2 regions of the Glaciimonas sp. GG7 genome follow, and region 1 is predicted to be linked to the other one. Evidence: predicted binding sites of a transcription regulator. Region 1 holds the regulator's gene; the other holds the start of a gene.
The links. The regulator LexA, encoded in region 1, represses DNA repair genes until DNA is damaged. The targets are predictions, from matches to a motif close to ACTGTATNNNNATACAGT.
Positions count from the first base shown of each region.

Region 1 (5,132 bases):
ACTTCAAGCAAATCGAGGTCAAAGGAAGCGCGAGAAATAACTGCGGCACCGCGACGGGCGGCCTTGATGGCCGTGTTGAGGAAGGGGCTATTCGGATGCATATCTGGATTCGGTTCCGTTAAAATGGCGGCACTGCGCTTGGGAGTCAGAGAGACTCCGACAACAAAACCACCTAAATTGTTAATAATGAGCGATGCAGGCTGTCTTTGACGGTGCTCAATATCAGCTTTTCCCGAAAATTACCTGCGAATGGCGCTATTTTAAATGAACATGACACAAACCAACACGTCTCTTTTCAATCGCTTGCGCTTTGTGCTGGTGGACACCAGTAGTCCTGGCAATGTCGGCGCTGCTGCGCGTGCTATTAAAACGATGGGATTTTCTGAGCTGGTACTGGTTAATCCGCGTTATCCCGATGTGTTGCAACGTGACGAGGCCATTGCATTGGCGAGCGGGGCGCAGGATGTTTTGGCGTCTGCACGTATCGTCGAGACGGTTGAGCAGGCGTTGATTGGCTGCAATTTTGCTGCGGCGTTGAGTGCGCGTTTGCGTGAGTTCTCCCCGCCGGTGATCGCGCCACGGGCGTTGGCGACGCAACTTGCCGGGGACGCTACTCTTACGGGGGCTGTTTTATTTGGTAGCGAACGTTACGGTTTGCCGAATGAAATTGTTGAAAAATGTAATGTATTAATTAATATTCCCGCTAATCCGGATTATTCATCGTTGAATTTATCGCAAGCAGTGCAGGTGTTAGCTTATGAGTGTCGTGTTGCTGCTGGTGTAGAAAATCTTTCGGATGGGAGTAGTGAGATAGGTTTTCACGGCGATGCGGCCAATCTGGTTGAGATTGAGGGCATGTTTGCCCATCTCGAACAGGCGCTCATCGAAATCGAATTTCTTGACCCCGCACATCCGAAAAAACTGATGCCGCGTTTGAAACGTTTGTTTTCCCGGGCCGGGCTGGAGACCGAAGAGGTCAATATCCTGCGTGGGATAGCCAGTCAGATTTTGACCAAGCGGCGACGTCTTGATCGAGACGGAAAATAATGCGCAAAATTCCTGCACTCTATATGCGCGGTGGCACCTCGAAAGGGGTGTTTTTTCATGCCGATGATTTGCCGGACGATCCACGTCAGCGCGATGCGTTGTTATTGCGCGTCATCGGAAGCCCCGATCCGTATGGCAAGCATTCGGATGGCATGGGCGGAGCGACCTCTAGCACGAGTAAAGTCGTTGTGCTGTCACGCTCGCAACGGACGGGTATTGACGTTGAGTATTTGTTTGGCGCGGTGGCGATTGATGCGCCGTTAATTGATTGGTCAGGTAACTGCGGCAATTTATCTGCTGCGGTGGGGCCCGCAGCGTTGTACATGGGCTTGGTGCCACAGAATGGTCATTCTGATCAAAACTTCGCCACGATACGTATCTGGCAGCAAAATATAGGGCAGTTAATCGTGGCCCGGATGCCGATTCTCAGCGGACTGCCAGATGAGGGTGGCAACTTTCAAGAGGACGGAGTGGCGTTTGGCGGCGCTGAAATCTCGCTTGAATTCATTGAGAGTGACGAGCCAGTCATTTCTTTATTACCGACGACTAATATTGTTGACGTTCTCAATGTTCCTGAATTTGGCTGTATCGAAGCCACACTGTTGACGGCAGGCAATCCGACGGTGTTTGTTGATGCCTGCGCACTTGGTTTGACTGGACGGGAGTTGCCGGACGAAATCAATGCAAACACAGCCCTGCTAATGCGTTGCGAGGCTATCCGGGCGCATGCTGCGGTAGTGATGGGGGTGGCAGAGTGTGCCGAAAGTGCAACGCGGAATCGACCGGCTACGCCAAAATTGGCGTGGGTGTCGCCGCCAGCATCGTATGTCAGCAGTGCGGGTGTGACGATTCATGACGATCAGATTGATGTAGTGGGGCGCATTTTGTCGATGGGGAAACTGCATCACGCATTTACTGGTACCGGGGCAATTGCCCTGGCCGTTGCGGCGGCGCTGCCAGATTCAGTGGTTGCGCGCAATTTAGGTACGGGAAACGAAGATGAGAAACAGGCCCTGATTCGGATCGGGCATGTTTCTGGCAGGCTTATGCTGGGTGCTACCGTGAGACAGGAAGGGCGCAAGTGGCAAATGGAAAAAGCCATTTTGTCGCGTAGCGCCCGGTTGATTATGTCGGGCCAGGTACATCTTCCGTGATCGACTGTTTACATCCAGTTGCGTAATAACCCGACGACTAAGCCCTCTAGCGCAAAGTCATCCTTATCTTCGTCGATAATGATGGGTTCGAAATCAGGGTTTTCGGGTAAAAGTTGAATCACTGAGTCGGTCTTTTTATACGTCTTGACGGTGACGTCATCGCCTATCCGGGCGACTACAATTTGTCCGTTTTTGACATTTTGCGTTTTCTTAATTGCCAGCAAATCTCCATCCAGAATCCCTACATCGCGCATGGACAGGCCACGTACTTTGAGCAGGTAGTCTGGCTTGGCGCTAAATAAAGCCGGATCAACGTTATAGCTGGCTTCAATATGCTCTTGCGCAAGAATAGGGGAGCCAGCGGCAACCCGTCCAACCAATGGTAAATTAATCTGCAGCAAGGCTGGATGGGGCAATGTTCCCATGCCATCTCTGGACAGACCACGCGACGAGCTCGGGGCCTTAGCCAGTATGCGAATGCCGCGGGATGTGCCAGGAGAAATTTCGATTGCCCCCTTACGTGCTAGTGCTTGTAAATGCTCCTCAGCTGCATTGGGAGAGCGAAATCCGAATACCGTCGCGATTTCTGCCCGGGTCGGCGGAAAGCCGGTGTTTTCAATAGCGTCTCTTATCAGATCAAGAACTTCTTGCTGGCGGGTGGTTAATTTGATCATATTGGTGGCTATCGATAAATGATGGGGTGGTACAAGTATATGCAATTAACCTGTATTTTTGTACAGTAATTATGGGAATGCAAGCAATTTAGAAAGTTATATGCATCATATGAATAAACGTGTGACGACATTGAATTTTTAACCATTACACTGTATAGTGCTTGGTTTTCCTCTTCCCACACTCGTCTTGACGCCGAGGTGGGCTATTTCAACAGTCCAAAAAGGAGCTTACATGCGTCATTATGAAATCGTATTTATCGTCCACCCGGATCAAAGCGAGCAAGTGCCTGCAATGATCGAACGCTACAAGGGTATCGTCACAACACGTGGTGGTATCGTTCATCGCGTTGAAGATTGGGGCCGTCGTCAGTTGGCATATCTGATCCAGAAATTGGCAAAAGCACACTATGTTTGTTTAAACATTGAGTGCGATAGCGAAACACTGGCCGAAATCGAAACTGGCTTCAAATTCAATGATGCCGTTTTGCGTCACCTGACTGTCAAGCTGAAAAAAGCTGAAACTGGTCCATCGCCAATGATGAAGGCTGTGCAAAAGGAAGATGCTGCTAAAAGCCATCGTACTGAAGCACCAGCCGCCGCACCTTCGGCACCAGCAGCAGCTGCCTGATTTTCGATTAACTTGCATTCACATTTCCACATAAACCGGAGTGAACCAATCTAACAACGTGTTTCATTTGATCGCCGAAATCGCAGAACGCGAAGTATTGCGTTATACGCCGGCTGGTATCCCGATCGTTTCAGCAATATTGCTCAATCGCTCGTCGCCAAATGAAGCAGGGATACAACGTCAGGTTGAATTCGAAATTGCCGCGCTCGCCATTGGTGAGATTTCGGGAAGGTTCAATCAGACAATGTTGGGTGGTTTGTACTGGTTTGAAGGATTTTTGGCACGCAAGAGCCGTAATGGCCGAAGTCTGGTATTTCACATCACTGAATTTGCTGCAGCTGAAACTGCAGCCTAATTATTTATACAGGAGCCTCAAATGGCATTCGGTAAAAAGTTCGATAAAAGTAAATTAAAAAATAAGCGTCAACAACAAAACCCGCTGTTCAAACGGAAAAAGTTTTGCCGTTTCACAGCAGCTCACGTTGCCAGCGTTGATTACAAAGACGTCGATACGTTGAAAGATTTCGTTCAGGAAAATGGCAAAATCATGCCAGCACGCCTGACAGGTACTAAGGCAATTTATCAACGTCAGGTAGACACCGCGATCAAACGCGCACGTTTCCTTGCGTTGTTGCCGTACACCGATCTGCACAACGTTTAATTGACGACTTGAATTAGGAGAAAAATATGCAAATTATTTTGTTAGAAAAAGTCGTTAATGTCGGCAATCTGGGTGACGTCGTTAAAGTAAAAGACGGTTTCGCACGTAACTTTCTGATCCCGCAACGTCTGGCTCGCCGCGCTACAACCTCAGCTCTTGCTGAGTTTGAAGTCAAGCGTGCTGAACTTGAAAACATTGCAGCTGCAAAATTGGCTACTGCTCAAATCCAAGGCGAAAAACTGAACGGTTTGACCGTGAAGATTTCACAAAAATCAGGCGTTGATGGTCGTTTGTTCGGTTCAGTTACTAACGGTGATATCGCTGAAGCATTGACCAAGCAAGGTTTTGCTGTTGATAAATCGCAAGTGCGTTTGCCTGTTGGTCCGTTGAAGATTGTTGGCGACCACGCTGTTGCTGTGTCTTTGCATACTGACGTGTTGGTTGACGTTACTGTTACTGTAGTCGGCGAGCACGCTTAATTTATTAAGTTTGTAGCATACTTCTTGGAATAATAAAAAGCCGGGTTCGCCCGGCTTTTTATCGCCATTTTTATATATTCCAACAGAGTTAAGCATAAGCTTAGCGGGTATAATTCGCGCCATGCGTCCACCTTCATCAGATCCCCAGTTAGATTCTCTTCGTGTACCACCCCATTCAATCGAAGCGGAACAATCCGTTTTAGGTGGCTTGTTGCTCGATAATGCTGCCTGGGACAGAATTGCCGATTTTGTTCGCGCTGACGATTTTTATCGATATGATCATCGTATTATTTTTCAACATATTGTTAAGTTGATTAATAACAGCCGCCCGGCCGATGTCATTACCGTTTTTGAATCTCTCGGTAGCACTGGCAAGGCCGAGGAAGTTGGCGGTTTGACTTACCTCAACGCGCTGGCACAAAACACCCCATCGGCCGCCAATATTCGTCGGTACGCTGAAATCGTGCGCGACCGTGGTATCTTGCGCAA
Region 1 covers NZ_JBRIIQ010000006.1:18,379-23,510, forward strand. Annotated here, with positions in the region: gene ACVBEF_RS03075 (inositol monophosphatase family protein) at 1-101, opposite strand, end outside; gene ACVBEF_RS03080 (RNA methyltransferase) at 265-1,047, shown strand; gene prpF (2-methylaconitate cis-trans isomerase PrpF) at 1,047-2,201, shown strand; gene lexA (transcriptional repressor LexA) at 2,210-2,875, opposite strand; gene rpsF (30S ribosomal protein S6) at 3,108-3,503, shown strand; gene priB (primosomal replication protein N) at 3,544-3,858, shown strand; gene rpsR (30S ribosomal protein S18) at 3,880-4,164, shown strand; gene rplI (50S ribosomal protein L9) at 4,191-4,643, shown strand; gene ACVBEF_RS03115 (replicative DNA helicase) at 4,765-5,132, shown strand, end outside.

Region 2 (5,132 bases), on a different contig from region 1:
GTCATCCGGCAAATGCGCTACAAGCAACCCAAAGCCTATCTGGAACAAACCCGGCTCGGCAATGTGGTGCAGGAAGAAAACGAAATCGAACGCGGCGAACTTGGCTTTGAATTCATGCTCAACGCCTTGCGTCTGAATGGCGGCTTCGAAGTCAATCTATTTGCCGAACGCACAGGGATGTCCCTCAACATGATAGAAAAATCGTTGAACGACGCAGAAGCAAAAGGCTTGTTATACCGCGATCACAAATTGATCAAGCCCACCGCACTGGGCGAACGCTTTTTGAATGATTTACAACAAATGTTTTTACTGGATTGACGGGATTAACGACGCCAAACTGCCAAAAGCTAATAAATGCAGATAATTTTCATACAGGTATCGTCAATTTAGTTCGACTTATGTATAATTCGCCACTCTGGAAGTGTGGCCGAGTGGTTGAAGGCACTAGTCTTGAAAACTAGCGACGGTTTATCCCGTTCGTGAGTTCGAATCTCACCGCTTCCGCCAGTTTGAAACATAAAGCCCTGATTTTTCAGGGCTTTTTTGTTTTTGTACGGCCTATTTGTTACTTCCTTCAGGCTACATTCCAATAAATCATTTCCGCAACTCACTACAAGTTGATCCCTTATTGCGTTCGCCAGATGTCAAAAAACTAGCCCATTTATTTGGCTATGGTCATTTCTAGATTACCTCCATTCATCTGGCGAAGCGTAGCTTTCGGCCAATCGCGGCCATTCCGTTTAAGTAGCCTTGCACCGCAGAGTACTAACCTAACACCGAATGGACATAACATTATGAACATCACTATCGAAACGTTCGTTACCGCCCCCATCGCTGACACTTGGCGAGCCTTCAACAATCCCGACGACATCGTGCAATGGGACGCGTCTGATGAGTGGCACACCACCTGGGCATCGAACGACCTAAAGGTTGGCGGAAAACTATTGCTACGCATTGAATCCAATGACGGCGGTATGGGATTCGACTTCGCCGCCACCTACACGCAAATCGAGCTAAACCGACTAATTGAATTTCAGACGGACGAAGACCGCATGGTTCGCTTAGCGTTTATTGAAACTGATACTGGCGTCACTATTCGTCAGGCCTTCGACGCCGACTCAAAGCTTCCTGAAGATCAGCAACGCTCAGAATGGCAAACCGTCATTGATCGCTTCGCCCGATACGTCGAACGGCAATGCGGCACAGCGTAACAACTAAAGCCCAACAAAGATTAAACCGAGAAATGCTTTTCAGATATGGCAAGCATTAAATATATATTTCAAGACGTTGTAACCATACAAATCGGTATATCAAGTCGAATAGAAAGGCCTACTATACTGTATATAAATACAGTATATAAGACAGGCCATGAACATTCTCAGTAGCAACAAACCACGCATTCCTGCAGGCCTGGCACAATTCCCACTAACAGTGGCCCAAGTGCCTCCGGTCTGCTCCATCCCCTTGTTCCTCGATAAAGTCCCGGCCGGATTCCCATCGCCGGCCGCCGACTATATCGAAGACGGCCTCGATCTCAATGACTATCTGGTCAAACACAAAGCGGCCTCGTTCTACTTCACGGTCGAAGGCGATAGCATGATCGGCGCGGGTATTCTCAATGGTGACCGGGTTTTGGTCGATCGTTCCGTCGAACCCAAACACGGTCATATCGTCGTCGCCGTCATCAGCAATGAATTCACCTTGAAACGCCTCTATCGATGGCGCGGCGTAGTCGAGTTGCGTCCCGAAAACTCCACCTACAAAGTCATTCGGATAAGCGAAGACGACGATCTACACATCTGGGGCGTCGTCGCCGCTGTCGTGCGCAAGATTACCGTCTGATCATGAGCAGCCCCACTAACCAGTTGTTCGCGCTGGTTGATGTCAACAATTTCTATGTCAGTTGCGAACGGGTGTTTAATCCCCGCCTGGAAGGAAAGCCGGTCGTTGTTTTATCGAATAACGACGGCATGGCAGTGGCGCGCTCAAATGAGGTCAAGGCACTCGGCATCAAAATGGCGACGCCGTGGTTTCAGTTGCAAGACATGGCGCGCAAGCACGGCATCATTGCGCTGTCCTCCAACTACACGCTCTATGCCGATATGAGTAACCGCGTCATGACTATTCTGCGCGATTACAGTCCGGAGGTTGAGGTCTATTCCATCGATGAATCCTTTCTCAGCCTCAATGGTATGAGCGGGCTGTGGCCCAGCCTGACCGATATGGGGCAAGCGATCCGGCACCGAGTCAAACAGTGGACCGGGTTACCCGTCTGCGTCGGCGTCGGCAACACAAAAACGCTGGCTAAGATGGCTAACCACATCGCCAAAAAGCAGCCTCCTTACAACAGCGTGTGCGATCTCACCGGCATGCATAGCGATGAGATCGATGCACTGCTGAGTCATATCGACGTCGACGAAGTGTGGGGCGTTGGCAGAAAGATCAGCGATCGACTGCGCGTCATGCAGATCGATACTGCCCAAAAACTACGCACAGCGTCCCCAAAAGTACTGCGCGAACAATTCGGTGTGGTGATGGAGCGTACCTGCAACGAATTACGCGGCGTCTCTTGCCTGGCATTAGAAGAGATTTCGCCACCACGCAAACAGATAGTGTCCTCACGCTCCTTCGGTGCGACCGTTATGACTATTCGGGAGTTGGAGGAAGCAGTGTCGTTGTACATGGCCCGGGCGACCGAGAAGCTGCGCGGACAAAAATCGGTATGCGGAGCGCTTCACGTTTTTATTGAAACCGATCGCTTTCGATTCGATGAGCCGCAATACAACAACGGCATGACCGTGCCGCTAGCGGAGCCGTCGGATGATTTGCGGGTGCTGACGGGGTTGGCGCTGTATGGATTAAAGCGTGTATTTCGGGAGGGATTTCAGTACAAAAAGGCAGGGGTGGTGCTGATGGATTTGCGTTCCAGGGTGATTGGGCAGGGAAGTTTGTTCGACGGTGTATCTGACACAAAGTATTCGTCTGCTGTGATGGCGGCGTTGGATGGGCTGAATGTGCGGTATGGAAGAGATACCGTTCAACTGGGTTCTGCTAGTGGATTGGGGCGCTGGATTGCGCGGTTTGAGTATAGGACGGCTCGATATACTACTAATTGGGATGAATTGCCGAAATTAAATCAGCATAATCACCATAACTCAAGCAGAAGTTCATGCATAACTTTCATAAAAAAATGCCCTGCAGAAAGTACCGGCAAGATGTAGAATCATTCCCACAACAAACGCGAAGACCGCGCCAGCGTTGACTCTCAGGCTTAAAGAATTGGCACGGTTCCGGAATGAAAAAGGTCTTAAGTCATCGATTTAATTGACTTAAACCATAGACTTGAAAACGAGCGACGGCTTATCCCGTTGATGTATTCGATGTTCACCGCTTCCTCCAGTTTTAAACATAAAGCCCTGATTTCAGGGCTTTATTGTTTTCACAAACGTTTTGACAGACTATTTCGTAAGATATTTTTTAACACTTTAAGTCCACCAATGTAGTTCTCCCTCTCCTAGCGGAAAGTCTTCCGCCTCCAGCACTGCAATGACGCAAATAGCTAATAGCTAATAGCCAATGGTGATCGTTCGCCTATGTGTAAGTGCTTCAGATGCTTGCTTCGACAGCACCCGTTTATGTTGATGTAGATCTGTGCATGCCATCAGATCTACGCAACGCATATCCAACTCGCATTCTTTGCATCGCGCGCGTTTATAACGGCGCCGTGTGACCGTTTGCATATTCTATTGAGATCAAATGTTGATGAATACTTTTCGCCAGGATTGGCTCTCTAATGTCCGTGGGGACATTCTTGCAGGACTAGTCGTTGCATTGGCGCTCATTCCGGAGGCGCTCGCTTTTTCTGTTATTGCCGGGGTTGATCCCAAGGTTGCCCTGTATGCGGCTTTCGTCATTGCAGTTGTATCGGCTATCGCCGGAGGGCGTCCTGCCATGATCTCGGCGGCAACTGGGGCGGTTGCCTTGTTGGTCGTGACGCTGGTGAAAGAACATGGCGTTCAATACTTGTTTGCCGCTGGTGTATTGGCGGGTACGCTACAGATCGGTGCCGGACTGCTCAAGTTAGGCGCATTGATGCGATTTGTTTCTCGTTCGGTGGTCACTGGGTTCGTGAATGCCTTGGCAATCTTGATTTTCCTTGCGCAGCTACCTGAAATACTTCCCCTGCAATGGAGTATTTTTGCGCTGGTCGCCGGAGGTCTGGCCATCATCTATTTACTGCCGCTGCTCACCAAGGCGGTACCGTCCCCTCTGGTATGCATCATCGTGCTGACGATTATTGCGATCATTTTTAAGTTGCCAGTGCGCACGGTGGGCGATATGGGCGCATTTCCTGACAGTCTTCCCAATTTCGCTATTCCGATGGTGCCGATCAATCTCGATACATTAAAAATCATTTTTCCTTATTCCATCGCTATTGCCGTAGTTGGCTTGCTAGAGTCGCTGATGACTGCAGCAATCATTGATGACTTTACCGACACGAGCAGCGATAAGAATCGCGAGTGTCGTGGTCAGGGAATCGCTAACATTGTTTCTGGATTTATCGGGGGTATGCCAGGATGCGCGATGATTGGTCAGTCAGTGATTAACGTCAAATCGGGCGGACGAGGCCGACTATCGACTTTCGTTGCGGGCATTTTTCTGCTGATTCTGGTCGTTTTTTTGGGGCCTTGGGTCAAGCAAATTCCTATGGCAGCGCTGGTTGCGGTGATGATCATGGTCTCCATTAGCACCTTTAGCTGGCGCTCTCTGAAAAATTTGACTACGCATCCAACCACATCCTCTGTGGTCATGCTGGTGACTGTCGTGGTGGTGGTTGCGACAGGCAACCTGGCAATCGGTGTCGGCGTGGGCGTTCTGCTCAGCGCGGTATTTTTTGCATCCAAAGTTCGTCAGGTTTTATTGGTTGAGTCGACCATAAACTCTGACGGTGACGCTCGCCAATATACGGTAAAAGGGCAGGTATTCTTTGCGTCCTCCGAAGCCATGGTGTCGGAATTTGACTTCAAAGAAGCTATTTCCTCAGTCCGCCTGGACTTGTCCCACGCCCATTTCTGGGATATCACCGCAGTCGAGGCACTTGACCGTGTGGTGCATAAATTCCGGCGCAATGG
Region 2 covers NZ_JBRIIQ010000052.1:19,364-24,495, forward strand. Annotated here, with positions in the region: gene hemW (radical SAM family heme chaperone HemW) at 1-318, shown strand, start outside; tRNA gene ACVBEF_RS13090 (tRNA-Ser) at 418-507, shown strand; gene ACVBEF_RS13095 (SRPBCC domain-containing protein) at 795-1,211, shown strand; gene ACVBEF_RS13100 (LexA family protein) at 1,369-1,842, shown strand; gene ACVBEF_RS13105 (Y-family DNA polymerase) at 1,845-3,221, shown strand; gene ACVBEF_RS13110 (SulP family inorganic anion transporter) at 3,757-5,132, shown strand, end outside.
Region 2: a site for LexA is predicted at 1,337-1,354, ahead of ACVBEF_RS13100 (LexA family protein). Genes of this name have one in related genera too.